Asanoa ferruginea: one gene and its partner. The protein of the gene in region 1 interacts with the protein of each later gene in a pairwise test. Links are inferred from orthologs where the notes say so. Each region holds a gene or a part of one and is shown on either strand. Other genes may lie near its edges. The genes, in order: DFJ67_RS23440 and rsfS.

The links.
Region 2: the proteins of DFJ67_RS23440 (region 1) and rsfS interact in binary tests that used the Escherichia coli proteins (3 or more experiments, as listed by UniProt). The link is inferred for Asanoa ferruginea from one-to-one orthologs.

Annotation. Positions count from the first base shown.
Region 1 is NZ_QUMQ01000001.1:4,968,808-4,978,173, reverse strand. Bases 1,072-4,071 are described here. They hold DFJ67_RS23440 (ATP-binding protein), read left to right. Parts: upstream 1,072-2,040; coding sequence 2,041-3,102; downstream 3,103-4,071. Other genes in these bases: DFJ67_RS23435 (DUF5682 family protein), read left to right, coding at 3,095-4,071; DFJ67_RS23445 (SWIM zinc finger family protein), read left to right, coding at 1,072-2,044. Also shown: more of DFJ67_RS23445, read left to right, coding at 1-1,071; more of DFJ67_RS23435, read left to right, coding at 4,072-5,449; DFJ67_RS23430 (VWA domain-containing protein), read left to right, coding at 5,439-6,626; DFJ67_RS23425 (YbaB/EbfC family nucleoid-associated protein), read left to right, coding at 6,722-7,483; DFJ67_RS23420 (hypothetical protein), read left to right, coding at 7,486-7,743; DFJ67_RS23415 (MBL fold metallo-hydrolase), read right to left, coding at 7,979-8,788; DFJ67_RS23410 (urease subunit gamma), read left to right, coding at 8,935-9,237; DFJ67_RS23405 (urease subunit beta), read left to right, coding at 9,234-9,366.
Region 2 is NZ_QUMQ01000001.1:217,580-226,640, forward strand. The notes cover bases 3,646-6,340. They hold rsfS (ribosome silencing factor), read right to left. Parts: upstream 5,356-6,340; coding sequence 4,936-5,355; downstream 3,646-4,935. Other genes in these bases: DFJ67_RS01045 (galactose oxidase family protein), read right to left, coding at 3,646-4,154; DFJ67_RS01050 (histidine phosphatase family protein), read right to left, coding at 4,316-4,939; nadD (nicotinate-nucleotide adenylyltransferase), read right to left, coding at 5,433-6,041; pepN (aminopeptidase N), read right to left, coding at 6,060-6,340. Outside these bases: DFJ67_RS01035 (helix-hairpin-helix domain-containing protein), read right to left, coding at 1-441; DFJ67_RS01040 (DegV family protein), read right to left, coding at 706-1,548; more of DFJ67_RS01045, read right to left, coding at 1,605-3,645; more of pepN, read right to left, coding at 6,341-8,543; DFJ67_RS01070 (DUF397 domain-containing protein), read left to right, coding at 8,646-8,867; DFJ67_RS01075 (hypothetical protein), read right to left, coding at 8,873-9,061. UniProt on the Escherichia coli protein: Functions as a ribosomal silencing factor. Interacts with ribosomal protein uL14 (rplN), blocking formation of intersubunit bridge B8.

The DNA of each region.
Region 1 (9,366 bases):
GGTCGGCCAGACCCTGCCGGCCGACCTCGAGCCCGGCACCGCGGTCGACGCGGGCCTCTGCTTCTACCCCGCGGCGGTGCCCCGGCGCGCTCTGGTCAAGGCCCGCTACGGCGAGCCGGTCCGCACGGGCGACGCCCCGACCGGCGCGCTGCCGGTGCGCGACGCGGTCGCCGAGCACGCCCGCGCGGTCGCCGCCGAGCCCTGGCGCGAGTCCACCCCGATGCTCCTGTCCGACGTCGCACCGACCGAAGACGGCGCCCTGCTCGTCGATCCGGCCGGCGACGCCGTCGCCCTGCACCCCGACGACGACCGCCCCTGGTGGCTGGTGGCGGCGGCAGGCGCCCGCCCGGTCGTGGTCGCCGGCGAATACGGGCACGGCGGCTTCCGACCCCTCGCTGCCTGGCCCGATGGCCGCCACGTCCCGGCGGCTCCCAGCGACCCCCGCGTCGCGCTGGGCGGCCCGCCGGAGCTGCCGGCCGACCTGTTGTCGGCCGCCCTGGTCGGCACGGCTCGACGCCCGTGGTCCGCCGACCACCTCGACCTGGCCGACGGCCAGCGCCTCTCCCTCACGGTCTCCCCCAACCTGCACGACTCCGACCCAGCGACCGCGTCCGAAGAGCTGAGCGCGGGCGCTCGGGCACTGCTCGAAGCGGCCGCGGTGGCGCTCACCTACCGGCGGGCCGGCGAGACACCGCAGGCCGGGCGGCCGACGATCGCACCGGCGCCCGACGAGAGCCGCCCGGTCGTGCCGGAGCCGGCCGCCGAGCGGCTCGACCTCCTGCTCACCGACGGCGCGACCGGCTGGGGCGGCCCGGCACAACGGGCGGTGCTGGGCCAATGGCTGGTCGAGGCGGGCCGGCGCCGCCTGCTCGTCCCACCCGAGACGCTGCCGATCCTGCTCGATCTCGGGCGCCGCGACACCGCACTGCGGCCGGCCCTCGGCGCGGTCGCCGGGCGCCGCGGCCACTGGCTGGCCCAGCGGCAGTCCGACTGGCGCTACTTCCGCGACGTGGGCGGTGAGGTCGTCGACACCGACCCCCACGACTGGCTGACGGGCACCCCGGGCGAGCGACTCGCCTACCTGGTGGCGCTGCGGTCCACCGACCCCGCCAAGGGTCTGGAGTTGCTGACGGAGGCGTTCGACGGCGAGCCCCCGCACGATCGCGTCGTGCTGCTCGGCGCCCTCGAAACCGGTCTGGCCCTGCGCGACGAGACGCTGATCGAGCACGCGCTCGACGACCGGCGGCGCGAGATCCGGCAGGTCGCGGCCGACCTGCTCCGCAAGCTCCCAGGCTCCGCGCTGGGCCGCCGGATGGCCGAGCGCACCGCCGCGAGCGTCCACTTCGCCGACGGCGGCCTGACGGTCACCGCGCCGGCGAGCATCGACGCCACGATGCTCCGCGACGACGTCGACCCGTCACCGCCCCGCGGCGTCGGCCTCGGCTCCTGGCTGCTCGAAGAGATCGTCTCGGCCACGCCGCTGGCGTTCTGGTCCACGCTCACCGGCCGCGACCCGGCCGGCGTGCTCGCGCTGCCGGTCGCCGACGGATGGCAACCCGTCCTGCTCCGCGGGCTGGCCCGGGCCACCGCGGCACAGCGCGACCCGGCGTGGGCGGCCGCCCTTCTCGACCTCGTCGACAGCGGCTCGGCAGCATCGGCCGACGACGGCCTCGGCGAGCGACTGACGTGGCCGCTGCTCGAGGTGCTCCCAGGTGGCGAACGCGGGCGCCGGGTCGCGGCCGCGCTGCGCCGCGACACCGCCGCCGGCATCCGGCTGCTGCACTTCTGCGCCGACGACTGGTCCGACGAGCTGGCGTCGGCGGCGCTGCGCGCGATGGCCGTGCTGGCGCCCGACAACGCCTGGCAGCTCTCCGAGCTGTGTCGACTCGCGATGCCGGCCATGCCGACGTCGTTCGTCGGCCGCGTCGAGGCGCTCGTCCGGTCCCTCGACGGCCTGCCCGAGGGCCGCCGCTCAGCCCGCTACCTCGCCCAGCTCGCCGCCGTGCTCGGCTTCCGCCACGACATGATCGAGGAGTTCGCATGACCGCCCTGCGCCCGCACGCGGAACAGTTCTACGCGGAAGAGCTGTCCGCGCTGGCCGCCGACGACGACCGCTCCCGCCCGCCGGGCTGGCGGCTGTCGCCGCAGGCGGTGGTCACCTACCTGCTGGGCGACGGCGGGAAGATCTCCCCTAAATACGTCGGCTCCCGCCGGCTGATGGAGGTCGCGGTCGCCACCCTCGCCACCGACCGGGCGCTGCTCCTGCTCGGCGTGCCCGGCACGGCCAAGACCTGGGTCTCCGAGCACCTCGCGGCGGCCATCTCGGGCGACTCGACGCTGCTGGTCCAGGGCACGGCTGGCACGCCGGAAGAGGCGATCCGCTACGGCTGGAACTACGCGCGGCTGCTCTCCGAGGGCCCGTCGCCGGCAGCGCTGGTCCCGAGCCCGGTGCTGCGCGCGATGGAAACCGGCGCGATCGCCCGCGTCGAAGAGCTCACCCGGGTCCCGTCCGACGTCCAGGACGCCCTGATCACCATCCTGTCCGAGAAGACGCTGCCGGTTCCGGAGCTCAACACCGAGGTCCAGGCCCAACGCGGCTTCAACGTCATCGCGACGGCCAACGACCGCGACCGCGGCGTCAACGAGCTGTCCAGCGCGCTCCGGCGCCGGTTCAACACCGTCGTCCTCCCGGTGCCCGCGACGGTCGACGAAGAGGTCGACATCGTCACCCGGCGCGTGGCCCAACTCGGCCGCTCCCTCGAGCTGCCCGAGACGACCACCGCCCTCGAAGAGATCCGCCGCGTCGTGACGGTCTTCCGCGAGCTGCGCGGCGGCCAGACCGACGACGGCCGCACCAAGCTCAAGTCTCCTACCGGCACCATGTCGACGGCGGAGGCCATCTCGGTGGTCACCAACGGCATCGCGCTCGCGGCCCACTTCGGCGACGGCGTCCTGCGCGCGGGCGACATCGCCTCCGGCATCCTCGGCGCGGTGGTCAAGGACCCGGTCTCCGACCGCGTGGTGTGGCGCGAATACCTGGAGACCGTCGTCCGCGAGCGCCCCGGCTGGGCCGACTTCTACCGTGCCGCCCGCGATGCCTGAGCGCTACTACGGCATCCGCCACCACGGGCCCGGCTCCGCCCGTGCGGTGATCCGCGCGCTGGAAGAGCAGCGCCCCGACATCCTCCTGGTCGAAGGGCCACCCGAGGCCGACGAACTGATCCCCTGGATGGCCGACGACCGCCTACAGCCCCCGGTCGCGCTGCTGGGCTACGCCGCCGACAACCCGCGCCGCGCCGCCTTCTGGCCGTTCGCGGTTTTCTCGCCGGAATGGCAGGCAATCCGCTGGGCCGTGGCCAACAACGTCCCGGTCCGCTTCTTCGACCTACCTTTCGCCCACCGCCTGACCTCGCGCAAACCCAGCACCGACCCACCGCCCGAAACACCCGGCGCCGAACCCACGCCGCAAGGACCCGGCGCCGAACCGGCGCCGCAAGGGCCTGACGCCGCGCCGGGGGCAGAGCCGGCGCCCGACGAGACCGACCCCTTCGACCTGGCCGACGATGACGGTCCGGCGCCGGGTCCGCCGGAGCCGGTGCTGCGGCCGGTCGACCCGATCGGTGAGTTGGCGGCGGCGGCCGGCTACGACGACCCTGAGCGCTGGTGGGAAGACGTCGTCGAGCACCGCCGGGCACCGGCCTTCGAGGCCATCGAAGAGGCGATGACCGAAGTCCGGAGCGGCGCTCTCGAAGACCCCTACGACCTCTTGCGCGAGGCACACATGCGCACGGTGCTGCGTCAGGAGCGCCGCAGCCACAACGAGATCGTCGTCGTGTGCGGCGCGTGGCACGTGCCCGCGCTGCGGGCGAAGTTCACCGCCGCCCACGACGCCGCCCTGCTCAAGGGTGGCCGGCGCCGGGGGAAGGTGCGGTTCACCTGGGTGCCGTGGACCTACGGGCGGCTGGCGTCGTGGCAGGGCTACGGGGCGGGCGTCAACTCACCGGGCTGGTACCACCACCTCTTCACCACCACCGACGAGGTCGTCCCGCGCTGGCTGGTCGCCGCCGCCGGCGTGCTGCGCGACGAGGGCGTCGACACGTCCTCAGCGCACGTGATCGAGGCGACCCGGCTGGCCGAGGCGCTCGCCACGATGCGCGGGCGGCCGCTGGCCGGCCTGGCCGAGGTCACCGACGCGGCTGCGGCCGTGCTCTGTGAGGGCGACGACCTTCGTCTGCAGTTGATCGGCCGGCGGCTGGTCGTCGGCGAGCGGCTCGGCGAGGTTCCCGACGGGGTGCCGACCGTCCCGCTGGCCCGCGACCTCGAGGCCCGCCAGCGGGCCGCGCGGCTCAAGCCGTCGGCGCTCGACCGGGCGCTCGATCTCGACCTGCGGAAGGACACCGACCTGGCGCGCAGCCATCTGCTGCACCAACTGCGGTGCCTCGACGTGCCGTGGGGCGAGCCCGACGAACGACGCGGCAGCACCGGCACGTTCCGCGAGGAGTGGTCGCTGCGCTGGCAGCCGGAGTTCTCGATCCGGCTGGTCGAGGCCAGCGGCTACGGCACCACGGTGGTCGCCGCGGCCACCGCCCAGGTCACCGCCGCGGTCGCCAAGGCCACGACGCTCGCCGAGGTCACCGCTCAGTTGGAGACGTGCCTGCTCGCCGACCTTCCCGCGGCACGACCCGCGGTCCTCCGCGCGCTCGACGCCCGCGCCGCGGAAGACGCCGACGTGACCCACCTGATGGCCGCGATCCCCGCGCTGGCTCGCACGGTCCGCTACGGCGACGTGCGGCGCTCCGATGTGGCCGCGGTGGCCGCCGTGGTCCGCGGCCTGTTGGCCCGGGTTTACGCCGCCCTGCCACCGGCCGCCTCCGCGCTGTCCGACGAGGCCGCCACCGCGCTCCGCGACCACATCGACGCCGTCCACACCGCCGTCGCCCTGCTCGGCGACGAGGCCGAACGCACGCGCTGGCTCGACACCCTCACGGCCATCGCAGTGCGTGACGACCTGCACGGCCTGCTGGCGGGCCGCCTCACCCGCCTGCTGCACGACGCCGGCCGGCTGAGCGCCGAGGAGGCCGGCCGACTGCTCGGCCGGGCCCTGACCGCCGGCGTTCCGGCCGCGACCGGTGGGGCGTGGGTCGAGGGTTTCCTCGCCGGCGGCGGCCTGCTCCTGATGCACGACGACGCCCTGCTGTCCCTGGTCGACGACTGGCTGGCGGCGATCCCGCCGGACGCCTTCACCGAAATACTCCCCCTGCTCCGCCGCACGTTCGGCACCTTCGCGACCGGCGAGCGCCGCGGCATCGGCGAACGCGTGGCCGGCGGCGCCACCGCCACCCGCACCACGACGGCCGTCCTCGACCGGGAGACGGCCGACCTCTCCCTCCCGACCTTGAGCGCCCTGCTGGGCAGGCAGATCCAAGGAGGAGCGCGCCATGAGCGTTGACGACGAACGCCGGCGGCGCTGGCGATTGGCGCTCGGCGAGCCGGCCGACGAGTCGCTCGGCCAGCCCAACGGGCGCGACGCCGCCATGGACGCCGCGATGGCGGCGCTCTACGACCGCGGGCCCGGAGGTGAGGGCGGCGGCGAGACCGACGGCAAGAGTCGCGGCGGCAACCTGGCCGCCTCGGCGCCCCGGGTGGCGCGCTGGCTCGGCGACATCCGCGAATACTTCCCGCAGAGCGTCGTCCGGGTGATGCAGACCGACGCGATCGAGCGGCTCAACCTGACCCGGCTGCTGCTCGAGCCCGAGATGCTGTCCGCCGTCGAGCCCGACGTCCACCTCGTCGGCACGCTGCTCTCGCTCAACTCGGTGATGCCCGACAAAACCCGCGACCTGGCCCGCCAGGTGGTCCGCAAAGTGGTCGACGACCTGGAGAAACGGGTCGCGCAGAAGGCCCGCGCCGCGGTCACCGGCGCGCTCAACCGGGCCAGCCGGATCGAACGACCCCGCCACGGCGACATCGACTGGAACCGCACGATCCGCGCCAACCTGCGGCACTACCAGCCCGAATACCGCACGATCGTGCCGGAACGCATGATCGGGTACGGGCGTCGCGGCAACGCCGTGCAACGCGACGTGATCCTCTGCGTCGACCAGTCCGGGTCGATGGCGTCGTCGGTCGTCTACTCCGGGGTGTTCGCCGCCGTGCTCGCCTCGCTGCACACGCTCAAGACGTCGCTGGTCGTCTTCGACACCTCGGTGGTCGACCTGACCGAGCACCTGCACGATCCCGTCGAGGTGCTGTTCGGCACGCAACTCGGCGGCGGCACCGACATCAACCGGGCCATCGCCTACAGCCAGCGGCTCGTCACCCGGCCCCGGGAAACCATCTTCGTGCTGGTCAGCGACCTTTACGAGGGCGGCGTCCGGGCCGAGATGCTCAAGCGGGTCGGCGACCTGGTCGGCGCCGGGGTGCAGGTGGTGGCGCTGCTGGCGCTCTCCGACGACGGGGCGCCGAGCTACGACCACGACAACGCGGCCGCGCTCGCGTCGCTCGGTGTGCCCGCGTTCGCCTGCACGCCAGACGTTTTCCCGGAACTGATGGCCGCCGCGATTCAGCGGCACGACCTGCGCGCATTCGCGGAACGGGAGGCGACACGGGGCGCACATGGAAGCTGAACAACCGTCACGATCGGTGCTACTGTCCGTGCCATCTGGGTAGCCGCCTCGGGCTCAGCGGGCTGCCCTTCCGGCGCACGCGGAATGGGGGTCTGATGGGCGCCTTCGACGCCACACCGAAGCCGCTACCACCGGCGGAGCTCAAAGAGACGGTCGACGCCCTGCGCGAAGCGGTGGCCGCCGCGACGGCGACGGTCTCCACCTCCGACGGTGCGGTCGAGGTCACCGCCGGCCCCGGCAACGCGATCGTCGGGCTGGGCTTCGGCCGGGCCGCCTACCGCTACACCCCGGAGCGGCTCGGCGCGCTGGTGGTCGAGACGGCCCGCCACGCGAGCGCCGAAGCGACCGGCACGATGACCGAGACGATCCGCACCAGCCGGCGCAGCCGGGCCGAGCTGCCCGATCCCCTCGGCCGCGGCGGGTTGCCCGGCTCCGAGCGGTCGAAGCTCGATCACGTGCCGTCCAACGGTGCCGTCGACAGCGACGGCCGGCGCACCGACGAGGTGCTGCGCCGGGTCGGCGAGGAATCACCCCGACAGCCGCAGGGGTACGCCCAACTGCGCGCCGAGCTCACCGGCCTGACCGCGACCGCGCGCTCCGACGACGGCGGCGTGGCCGCGCAGGTGCGCGCGGGCGGCGAGCTGATGTCGGTGCACATCGGCACAGACCAATACCAACACGACCCGGCGACGCTGGCCGGCATCGTGCACACCACCGTGATGACCGCGACCGCGCGGGCCGCCATGTTGATGGCCGAGCGGGTGCAGCAGCTCACCGGCCAGCGCCCCGGCACCCGGTCGCGCACTGTCAGACACCAGGACCGGCCCGCCGAGCCGGACGACCAGCACCCGAGCTGAGCTTGGCCCCCACCGATGACGCGAAGCCTGAGCGGGTAGTCGCCCGCCGCGTCCGCTCGCGGTTGCCCACGACCGCCGCGGTGCTGGCGGCGATCAGCATCACCCTGGCGGCACTGCTGCTCGTCTTCGCGGTCCTCGTCGGCACCGGCGTCGACGCCGGACCAGCCCTCGCGATCGGCGCGGCAATCGGAATCGTCGCGGGAACGACGTTCTACCTCATCTGGCGCCGCCGCGCCCCGCAACGCCGCCGCACACGCTGACCCCATACGCGTGCCGAACCCGGCGACCCCGCGCACGGAATGAGGACCAGCAGGAGGCCGACTTCGACGACCGCTTGCGCAGAACGCGGACCGACCAGTAGGCCGAACCCGGAGACCTCCCGCGCAGAACGAGGACCAGCCAGCAGGCCGAACCCGACGACCTCCCCCGCAGAGCGCGGGCCAGCCGCGAGGCCGAGCCCGGGCGACCGCCCGCGGAGCGCGGACCGGCCAGGAGTCAGCGGCCGACGTGGGCCAGATACCGGTCCGCGGACCGGCGGACGCGGTCCTTCGCCCCGCCGGCCACGACCCGACCCCACCAACCGCCGTACACCGTGTCATAGGGTAGTGGGTCCACAAGGGACACTGCTCGGACGATGGTGTCGGGGTGCTCCGGGATCAGGTTGGGGTAGCTGTACATGAAGCTCACCCAGCGCCGGTCCATGACGACCGTGAAGATGTCGCCGGTGCAGAGGGCGCCCTTGCCGTCGATGCCCGGCCAGTGCAGGACGGTGCCGCCCGGGAAGTGGATGCCGCAGTTGACCAGTGTGCGATCGGGCAGGATCTCGCGCTGGTCGCCCGACCACAGCACGACGTTGCCCGACCGCGGCACCCAGCTCGCGTCGGCCTCGTGCACGTAGATGGGTATGTCGCCGAACGCCCGGCTCCACTCCACCATCGAGCCGTAGAAGTGTGGGTGGGAAAGGGCGATCGCGGCCAGGCCGCCTTGGGCGCGCACCGCCGCGACCGTCTCGTCGTCCACATAGGGCACGCAGTCGAACATCACGTTGCCGCCCGGGCCGGGCACGATCAGGGCTCGCTGTCCAATGCCGACACTCGGCTCGACGCCGATGCCCCACAGGCCGCGCGACTCCTCGCGGACCACGCCCCGATGGCCCTCGGCGTGCAGTTCGGTGATCGACACCCACCGCTGGCCGCCCCAGCCCACGTACTGCCGCTCATCCGCGCATACCGGACAGACCATGCGGCTGGCGTCGGGTTCACGCTGAACGCCACAGGTGCGGCAGATCGGATGGTGACGGTCCATTTCTCGAAGCGTACGACCTGATCTAGGACTGATCGACGGAGGGCGTCTTGCGCGTGCCGTGCGCGTCGCGGCGTAACTGGTGCGTAACGTTCTGGTGGCACGATCGCGGCTCGCGGTGCGGTCGTTCGTACCCGTGGAGGTGAGCCTTGTTTCTGAGCCAGCACGAGCAAGAACGCCTGCTCATCCACGTCGCCGCCGATGTGGCGCACAAGCGGCGGGAGCGCGGGTTGCGGCTCAACTACCCGGAGGCGACCGCGGTCATCACCGCCTTCCTGCTGGAGGGCGCGCGCGACGGCCGAACTGTGGCCGAACTGATGTCTGCGGGGCGCGGGGTGCTCGGCCGCGACGACGTCATGGAGGGCGTGCCGGAGATGTTGGCCGAGGTCCAGGTCGAGGCGACGTTCCCCGACGGCACGAAGCTGGTCACCGTCCACGAACCGATCCCATGATTCCCGGCGAGATCGTGTTCGGCGATGGCCCGATCGAAATCAACGCGGGCCGGCCGGTGCTGACCGTCACCGTCCGCAACACCGGCGACCGGCCGGTGCAGGTCGGCTCGCACTACCACTTCGCTGAGG
Region 2 (9,061 bases), 4.8 Mb from region 1 along the record:
CAGCGTGCCGCCGGCGGCCTCGACCGCGTCGGCTACCCGCGCGCCGGCCGGCAACCGCACCAGGCCGGGCTTTCGGACCTTGCCAGCCACTGCCACCACGATCTCGCTGGGGCTGCTGCTCGCAGGCGCGGCATCCACAACAGGCGGCGCCGAAACCGCCGCCACCGGCTCCACCTTGGGCCGGGCCCGGTAGGCGAAGAAGGCCGCCACCAACACCACCACCGCGGCCACGGCCGCGAGGGCCTTGATCCCCCGCCGCCCAGGGTCAAACGGCCCCGCACCACCCAGCAACCGCGAGGGCGGCGGTCCAGAAGAAGCCAACGATCCGCCAGGCTCAGGATCAAACGGCCCCCCACCACCCACCAACCGCGAAGGCGGCGGCCCAGAAGAAGCCAACGGCCCACCGGGCTCAGGGTCGAACGGCCCGCCACCACCCAGCAGACGCGAAGGCGGCGGCCCAGAAGAAGCCAGGGCCTCGGGGGACGAAGAGCGCGGAAACGTCGTGGCAAGCGTCGCCGGGTCGTCGAGGCCCTCGAAGGGCGACCGCAGCGGACGCGTTAGCGCCGTATAAGGATCGGGCCCGGCACTGAGGCGTGCCAAGCGCTGGCGGGCGAGCGTCTCGTCATCAGACACGCCGGCGACGTTAAGGCGCCGACACCAAGACCGACGGCGGCCTGTGGACAACCAAGAAGCTGTGGAAAAGACCTACGCCCGCCGGTGCACGACCACCGACGCCAGCCCCGGCCCGACGTGGGCGGCGACCGCAGCGCCGATCTCCGTGACATACAGGTCCTGAAGGCGCTCCCCGAGCCGCGCGGAAAGCGTGGAAGCGAGCTGCGACGCCCGCTCAGCCCCGTCGAGATGGTGCACCGCCACGTCCACGTCGGCATCCCCGGCCGCCTCCACCGCGAGGTCGACCAGGCGGGCCAGACCGCGGCTGGCCGTGCGTACCTTGTCGAGCAGCACGATCCCGCCGTCGACCATGTGCAGGATCGGCTTCACCGACAGGGCCGTGCCCAGCAGCGCCGACGCCGCGCTGATCCGGCCGCCGCGACGGAGGAACTCCAGCGTGTCCACATAGAACAGCGTCGACGTGCGCGAGGCGGCCGTGACCGCCGCCAGGGCCACCGTCGAAGCCGAGCCACCCGCGGCGGCCGCCGCGCTGGCCGCCAACGCCGGGAAGCCGAGCCCCATCCCCGTCGACTTGGCGTCGACGACCGACACTTGCGGCCCGACTTCGGCAGCGGCGAGCCGGGCCGACTCGACCGTCCCGGAGAGCTGAGCGGAAAGGTGCACTGACACCACGGAAGAAGCCCCGCCGGACAGCAACTGGCGATACAGCGACGCGAACGCCGCCGGCGACGGGCGCGACGTGGTCACCGAGACCCGCCGGCCGCCCAACGCGCGGGCTACCTCGGCCGGCGTGACGTCGACCCCCTCCGACCCCTCGACGCCGTTGATCACGACTGTCAACGGCACCACCGACATCGCCGCCGGCGCGTTTGGCGGCAGGTAGGAGGTGGAGTCGGTGACGACCGCTACGGACATGCCGGCACGGTAGCCGAGATCAGCCAACCACGCGGGCGATGGCCGGAAGAAAGCCGTCAGTTGATCCGGATGAACCTGGCGACGCTCGGCGTGCCGTGCGCGTCGAGCGCGAAGAGAAGGTAGTCGCCAGGCAGCACGACACCCGTGTCGGCCGGGATCCGCAGACTGTGCGAGGTGCCGCTGACGGAAGTCAGCGGGATCCGCCGCTGGTCGGTGTTGACCGTGTGCGTCACGGCCGAGGTGCGCACGAGCGCGAACCGCGGAACCGCCGCACCCGTGGTCACCGTGATCGTCGCGCCGGGCCGCGCCGTCGCGGGCGCCGCGGTGATCGTCGGCCGGGTCCGTCCGGACCCGTCCGAATTCAGCAGGTAGGGCGGCGTGAAGATCTGGCCGTTGGCGTGGTTGGTTGCGCAGTTGCCGCAGAGCCCGCCGCCGCCCGAGAACACCCGGCCGTCGGGCAGCAGCAGCGCCACGCCGTGGTAGGTGCGCGGCTCCGCCTCCGGCGCCATCAGGCTGAACTCGCCGGTCTCCGGATTCCACAGCTCCGGGCTCAGCGCGGCGCCGGTGTCGGTGAACGACTGCGGGTGCTGCTGGCCGCCGAGCGCCAGCACGCTGCCGTCCGGAAGGACCACGCCATTGGTGTACGCACGTGCGTACGCCAGATCCCCGACCCTGCTCGTGACGACCGGCTGGCCGCGCCCGGCCCGGATGTCAACGGTGTAGGCCCGCCGGGTGGCCTGGACGTTCTTGACCGTGCCGACGTCCTGGTAGGCCGTGGCACCGCCGAAGGTCAGGATCCGGCCGACGTCATACATGACCGCGCTGCCGTTCATCGCGTCGGCGCTGTCGGCCCGGTTGCCGGCGCCCACGATGGTGCCGGCCCCACTCGTCGTGATCCAGTTCATCTGCCTGCTCGGGCCCGCCTGGAAGACCGCGCCGCCCGAGATGGCGAACAGCCACGTGTGGTTGTCGGCGCGGAAGACCCCGCCCGGGTCGGCGGTGAGGACCTTGGTCGCCGGCACGCCGGTCAGCTTCGCCCACGTACCCGTCGTGCCGCTCGGTGTGAAGACCTCGCCGTTCTTGCCGCCGGCGGAGTCGAACCAGGAACCGCCGATGGCGAAAACCCGCCGGTCGGAGAGCAGCGTGCTGCTGTGGTAGGCGCGCGGGATCTGCATCCGCGGCCCCTTGGTCCAGGTGTTGTTCGCCGGGTTGTAGATGGTGGTCGCGCCGTTGGTGCTGCCGCCGTTGATGAGCACCCGGCCGTCGGCCAGGATGGCCAGCCCGCTGCAGAACATCTGGTGCTGGGTGTTGATGGTCGACGGCGCGCTGACCAGGCCGGTGGCCAGGTCCAGGATGGACACGATCGTCGTGGCGGCGACCTTGTCGAAGCTCCGGTCGGTGTTCGCGGCGAAGGTGAGCAGCTTGTTGTTGGGCAGCAGGACAGCGGTCACGGGTACGGCGGGGAAGCCGATCGGCGGGCCCCACCGGCCGCCGACGCCCGCAGCCGGTGCCGAGCCGTGCACCTCGACCTCGGACGCCGACGACCACGGGCCTCGGTTGCCGGCCTCGGTGGTCGCGGTCAGTCGCACGTAGCGGGCGTCGACCGCGGCGAAGGCGACGGTCTTCGCGCTCTTGTCGTCGGGCCAGGCGGCGTTGGCGATCGGCGTCTGCCAGGTGGTGCCGTCGACGCTGACCGAAACGGAGTAGCGGCCCACGTTGCCGTTGCTCGACGCGTCGGCGCGCGGGAGGTAGGTCAGGCCGCCGATGCGCCTGGTGGCCTTCATGTCGATGGTGATGGCGTGCGGCAGCGGCACGGCCGGCGAGAACAGGGAGTGCCAGATCGTCGTGGCGTTGCCGTCGAGCACGTTGCCTGCGGGGTAGGCCACCGCCTGGTCGCCGGCGCTCGCGGTCCAGCCGGCCCGGGGCAGCGCGGGCCCGACGGCGGGCGTGCCGATCACGGTTAGCTCGGCTGCCGAGGACCACGGCCCGCGGTTGCCCGCCTCGGTCAGCGCGGTCAGCCGGAGGTAGCGCGCGCTGACGGTCGCGAAGACGGCGGTCTTCACCGTCGTCGTGTCGCCCCACGTGCCGGTCGTCACCGGCGAGCCCCACGCCGTCCCGTTGTTGCTGACCGAAATGGAGTAGCGCCCCACGTTGCCGTTCTTCGAGCCGTCCTGCCGACCCTGATAGGTCAGCCCCTTGATGCTGGTGGCGCCGCGCATGTCGATCGTGATGCTGTGCGGCAGCGGCGTGGCCGGCGCGGTGAAGCGCGAATGCCAGATCGTCGCCGGCTTGCGGTCGAGCACGTTGCCGGCGGGGAAGGTCCCCTGCTGGTCGCTGGCGGTGGCGACCCAGCCGGTCGCGGGCAGCGGTGCGGCGCGGGCGACGTATGCCTCGGCGGGTGGTTCGCTCATCACCATTCCGGGCATCGAGGGCCCGGGGGTCGGCTCCGCCGCGACGCGGTGGGCGGCATGCGGGTCGACACCCGAGGCAGGCCGGACCGGAGCCGGATCGCGGGCATAGCCAGGCATCGGCACCACGATCAGACCGACCAGAAGGACCCCGATCGGAACCAGCCTGCGGGCGAACGGACGTTTGAAAGTTTCCATCGGCGACACCCCGTCACACGCCGAATAACTCCCAGTAACTGGGTTGGTGCATAAGGCTCCCACCGGGCAAGATCGTTACCATCAGCCGAAAGTGCCGAAAACGGGCACCCGAATTCGCGGCGCCCGAATCGCCTCACAAATCCGACTTTCGTGAGAACGGCTCAGCTTTGGCCGAGAACGCCCCGGTTGTGTGCCATCAACTGCCAGCCCGTGCCGCCGACCCGCGGGGTGCGGTCGCGCAACTCGGTCCAGTGGCAGTTGCTCAGCGAGCCGAGCGTGCGGGTCGCCTCGTTGGGCCAGCCGAGCAGCGCACCGCAACCCTGCCGGGCCGCGCCGCCGTGGGTGGTCACCACCACGGTGCCGCCGGGCGCCAGGGCCGCGGCGTCCTGGAGCGCTTCGAGCACCCGCTTGGACAGGTCGTCGAGGCTCTCGATGCCGCAACCGGGCGACGGGTCGCCGGCCCGCCAGCGGGCGTATTCAGCGGGGTGCCCGGTCTTGATGTCGGACAGCAGCATGCCCTGCCACTCGCCGAAATGGCGTTCGCGCAGGCGGGTGTCGACCGAAACCGAAAGACCGGTCAAGGACGCGAGAGCAGAAGCTGTGTCGTACGCCCGGGAAAGGTCACTGCTGACCAGCGCGTCGGGCTGGTAGGCGGCGAGCAGCGCGGCGGCGGCCGCAGCCTGGTCCCGGCCACGCGCGTTGAGCGGCGCGTCGGTCTGGCCTTGGACGCGGCCGCCCGCGTTGTAGTCGGTGTTGCCGTGCCGCCAGACGAGCAGTCTGGTCATTCGGCCGGGCTCGCCTCGCCACCGGTGGCGGCGGGGGCCGCGGGCACCAGATCACGGTCGACGAACGGGATCACCGGGCAGTCTTTCCACAACCGGTCGAGCGAGTAGAACTCGCGCTCCTCGGTGTGCTGGACGTGCACCACCAGGTCGACGTAGTCGAGCAGCACCCAGCGGCCGGCGCGCTCGCCTTCGCGGCGGACGGGCTTGGCCTTCTCGGGCAGCTTGAGCAGTGCCTCCTCGATCGCATCGACGATGGCGAGGACCTGCCGCTCGTTGGGCGCGGACGCGATCAGGAAGGCATCGGTGATCACCAATTGCTCGGCGACGTCGATGATGACGATGTCTTGCGCCTTCTTGTCGGCTGCGGCCTGCGCGGCGGCGAGCGCCAGCTCGCGCGTGCGGTCGGAAGCGGTCACCGTTCTCCTCTGGTCGACGGCATTCCCTACAAGCCTCTCACATGCCGCACGGTGGCCAGCGGTCAGCAGAGGCGAAATCACGCTCGGTAAAGGTGACGTTTCGCAATGTATTGGACCACGCCGTCGGGCACCAGGTACCAGACGGGTTTGCCGGACGCGACCCGCGTGCGGCAGTCGGTGGACGAGATCGCCATCGCGGGAACCTGGATCATCGATACGGCGTCAGCCGGCAGATGGGCCTTGCTCAGGGTGAAGCCGGGGCGGGTGACCGCGACGAAATGCGCCAACTCGAACATCTGGTCGGTGTCTTTCCACGACAGGATGCGCTCCAGCGCGTCGGCACCGGTGATGAAGAAGAGTTGCGTCTTCGGCCCGTACATGGAACGGATGTCACGCAGGGTGTCGACGGTGTAGGTGGGGCCGTCGCGGTCGATGTCGACCCGGCTGACGTGGAACCGCGGGTTGGAGGCCGTCGCGATCACGGTCATCAGGTAGCGGTCCTCAGCCGGCGAGACCTCGCGCGCCTCTTTCTGCCACGGGCGCCCCGTCGGGACGAAGACGACCTCGTCGAGGGCGAAATTGTCCGCGACTTCGCTGGCCGCGATCAGGTGGCCGTGGTGGATCGGGTCGAAAGTGCCACCCATGATCCCGATCCGGCGTACGCCGAGATCGTCGTCACCGTTCATCACCGGATCGTATGCCCGTCACTTCGCCCGGGCAGCCAGAGCGAGACGAAGGTCATCGTCGTTGTCGATCACCGCCCGGCGCAGGACGGGCGGCAGGTCGTCACGGGCGAGCATCGCCGCGGCCAGATCCCGGGTGCGCTGCTCGACCGCGTAGCGGGGAAACGCCAGGCCGGCGAGGCGCTCGGCGGCATAGGGGGTGCGCCGTCGCGAGGCCGCCGGCATCTCGTCGAAGTAGCGCGCGACATAGGGCGCGGTCAGCTCGATCTGCTCGGGCTGGAAGAGCCCTCGCCCGTTGGCCTCGACCAGTCGGTTGGACAGCCGGTCGTCGTTGATCACGGCTTCCCAGGCGGCCGCCTTCGCCGCCGCGTCGGGGCGGGCGGCCTGGGCCCGGGCGGCCCACTCCTCCCCCGAGGCGCTGCGGTCGGCGGCCAACTCCGCCGTGATCCGGTCGCCGTCGACCGCGCCCAGCACCGCGAGCCGGTAGACGATCCGCCAACGCAGCTCCTCGTCGACCTGGATGCCGTCGGGGATGCCGGCGCCGTCGAGCCAGCCCAGCAGCCGCGGCGCGTCGACGCTGGCGCCGACCAGCGCGCGCATCGCGGCCAGGCGGCGCGAGGCACCGGCGCCGGGCATGCCGACCAGGGTCTCGCACACCGCGGCGACCCGGGCCAGCGCCGCCGAACGCTCGGCCGGCGGCAGGTAGCGGTCGATCAGGTTGCGGGCCTGGAGCAGCGCGTCTTCGACGACGATCACCTCGGTCTCCGCCGGGAGGGCGGCCACCAGCAGGTCGACGAGGTCGACGACGGGGCGCTCCGCGTCGCGTACGCCATCAATGGTTGAGGTCCAGACCACCGCGCGGGTGAGCGGGTCGCGCAGGGTGGGAAGCACGTGTGGCACCGCCGCGGCGGACGCCTGGTCGAGCCTGATCTTGGCGAAGGTCAGGTCGCCGTCGTTGAGCAACAGCAGGTCGGCGGGTGACTCGCCACGCAGCTCGGTGACCTCGGTGCGCGGACCGTCGACGTCGAGCTCGACCCGGCGCCGCAGCGTGGTCACCCCGTCGGCCCGGTCGTAAAGGCCGAAGGCGACCCGGTGCGGGCGCAGGACGTCGCCCGACTGGAGCACCGCGGCGCTGTCGTAGCCGCCCTCGACCGAGACCCGCAGCGTGTTGACGCCGGCCCGGCGCAACCAGAGCTCCGCCCAGGTGGACAGGTCGCGGCCGCTCGCGGTGGTCAGCGCGCCGAGCAGGTCGGCGAGCGTCGCGTTGCCGAACGCGTGCGCGGCGAAATGGGCCTGGATGCCGGCCAGGAACGCCTCGTCGCCGACCCAGGCGACGAGTTGGCGCAGCGCTGAGGCGCCCTTCGCGTAGGAGATGCCGTCGAAGTTGACCAACGCGTCGGCCGAGTCGGGAACGCTGGTGGGCGCCACCGGGTGGGTCGACGGTCGCTGATCGGTCTCGTAACCCCAACCCTTGCGCCGCATGCCGAACGTGGTCCACGAGTCGCGGAACCGGGTCGCCTCGGCCAGCACCCGGGTGCCCATGTATTCGGCGAACGACTCGTTGAGCCACAGGTCGTCCCACCAGCGCATGGTGACCAGGTCGCCGAACCACATGTGTGCCATCTCGTGCGCGATCGTGATGGCGCGCAACTCGCGCTCGGAGTCGGTGACCGCCGACCGGAAGACGTAGTCGTCACGGATCACCACGAGGCCGGGGTTTTCCATCGCGCCGGCGTTGAACTCGGGCACGAACGCCTGGTCGTATTTGCCGAACGGGTAGCGGAAGCCGAAGAGCTCGTGGAACCGGTCGAGGCACTGCCGGGTGATCTCGAAGATCTCGTCGGCGTCCTTGTCGAGGTGTTGCGCCACCGAGGCCCGGCAATAGACGGCCAGCGGCAGACCGTCGTGTGTGGACTCGACGACGTGGTAGGGCCCGGCGATCACCGTGACGAAGTAGGTCGCCAGCGGTTTGCTGGTCGCGAAAGCCCACGTTCTCGTGTCACCGACCACTGTCGACGACGCGACCGCGGCGTTGGCCGCGACCACCCAGTCGGCCGGCGCGGTGACCCGCATGGTGACCGGGGCCTTGAGGTCGGGCTGGTCGAAGCAGGCGAAGATGCGCTGCGCCTCGTCGAGAAAGGACGTCGCGTGCAGGTAGACGGCGCCGTCGGCCGGGTCGACGAACCGGTGCAGCCCCTCGGAGCTGTTGGAGTAGGCCATGTCGGCCTCGACGGTGAGCACGTTGTCGGCGCGCAGGTCGGCCAGGGCCAGCCGGTTGCCGTCGAGCGCGGCCGGGTCGAGTGGCGCGCCGTTGAACGACACCGCGTGCAGGCGCACGGGCTTGACCTCGACGAACGTGGTCGAGCCGGGATGCGCAGCACCGAACCGGATGGTGGTCATCGACCGGAAGTGGTCGGCGGTGGTGACGTCGAGATCGATCTCGTAGGACTCGACGGTGATCGCGGCGGCCCGGTCGGTCGCCTCCCTCTGGGTCAGGCTGCGCATCCGCCTATCGTGCACGAAGTGGAGTGGACAGGTCGACCCACCCGCGAAGCGGTATAGCCTGACGGTCCGCCCCCGCGGCTTGAGCATTCGAGGAGCAGCGCGATGGCACACCATCCCAAGGGAGACTTCGACCTGTCGCGCGCCATTTGGCAGCGGGTCGGCGAAGAGCCCGCCGAGCACGGCGCGGTCGAGGTCGCGTTCGTCGACGACCTGATCGGGCTGCGCAACTCGGCCGACCCGCAGGGCGCGGTGCTGGTCTTCACCCAGGGCGAGTGGGACGCGTTCGTGGCCGGTGCCCGCGACGGCGAGTTTGACCTCGCCTGAGCTGATCATGCCGCGGCCAGCAGGTCGCGGATGAGCTGCATGTGCTGGATCCGCGGCGCCAGCGCGCGCAGTTGCAGCGCCAGGTTGGTGGCCGCCAGGATCGGCTCGTCGTCGGGCAGGTCATAGCCGAGCCGCTCGCGCAGCCACGGCGACACCTGGGCCCAGCTGTAGAAGCTGGTGTCGCGGTCGGGGTC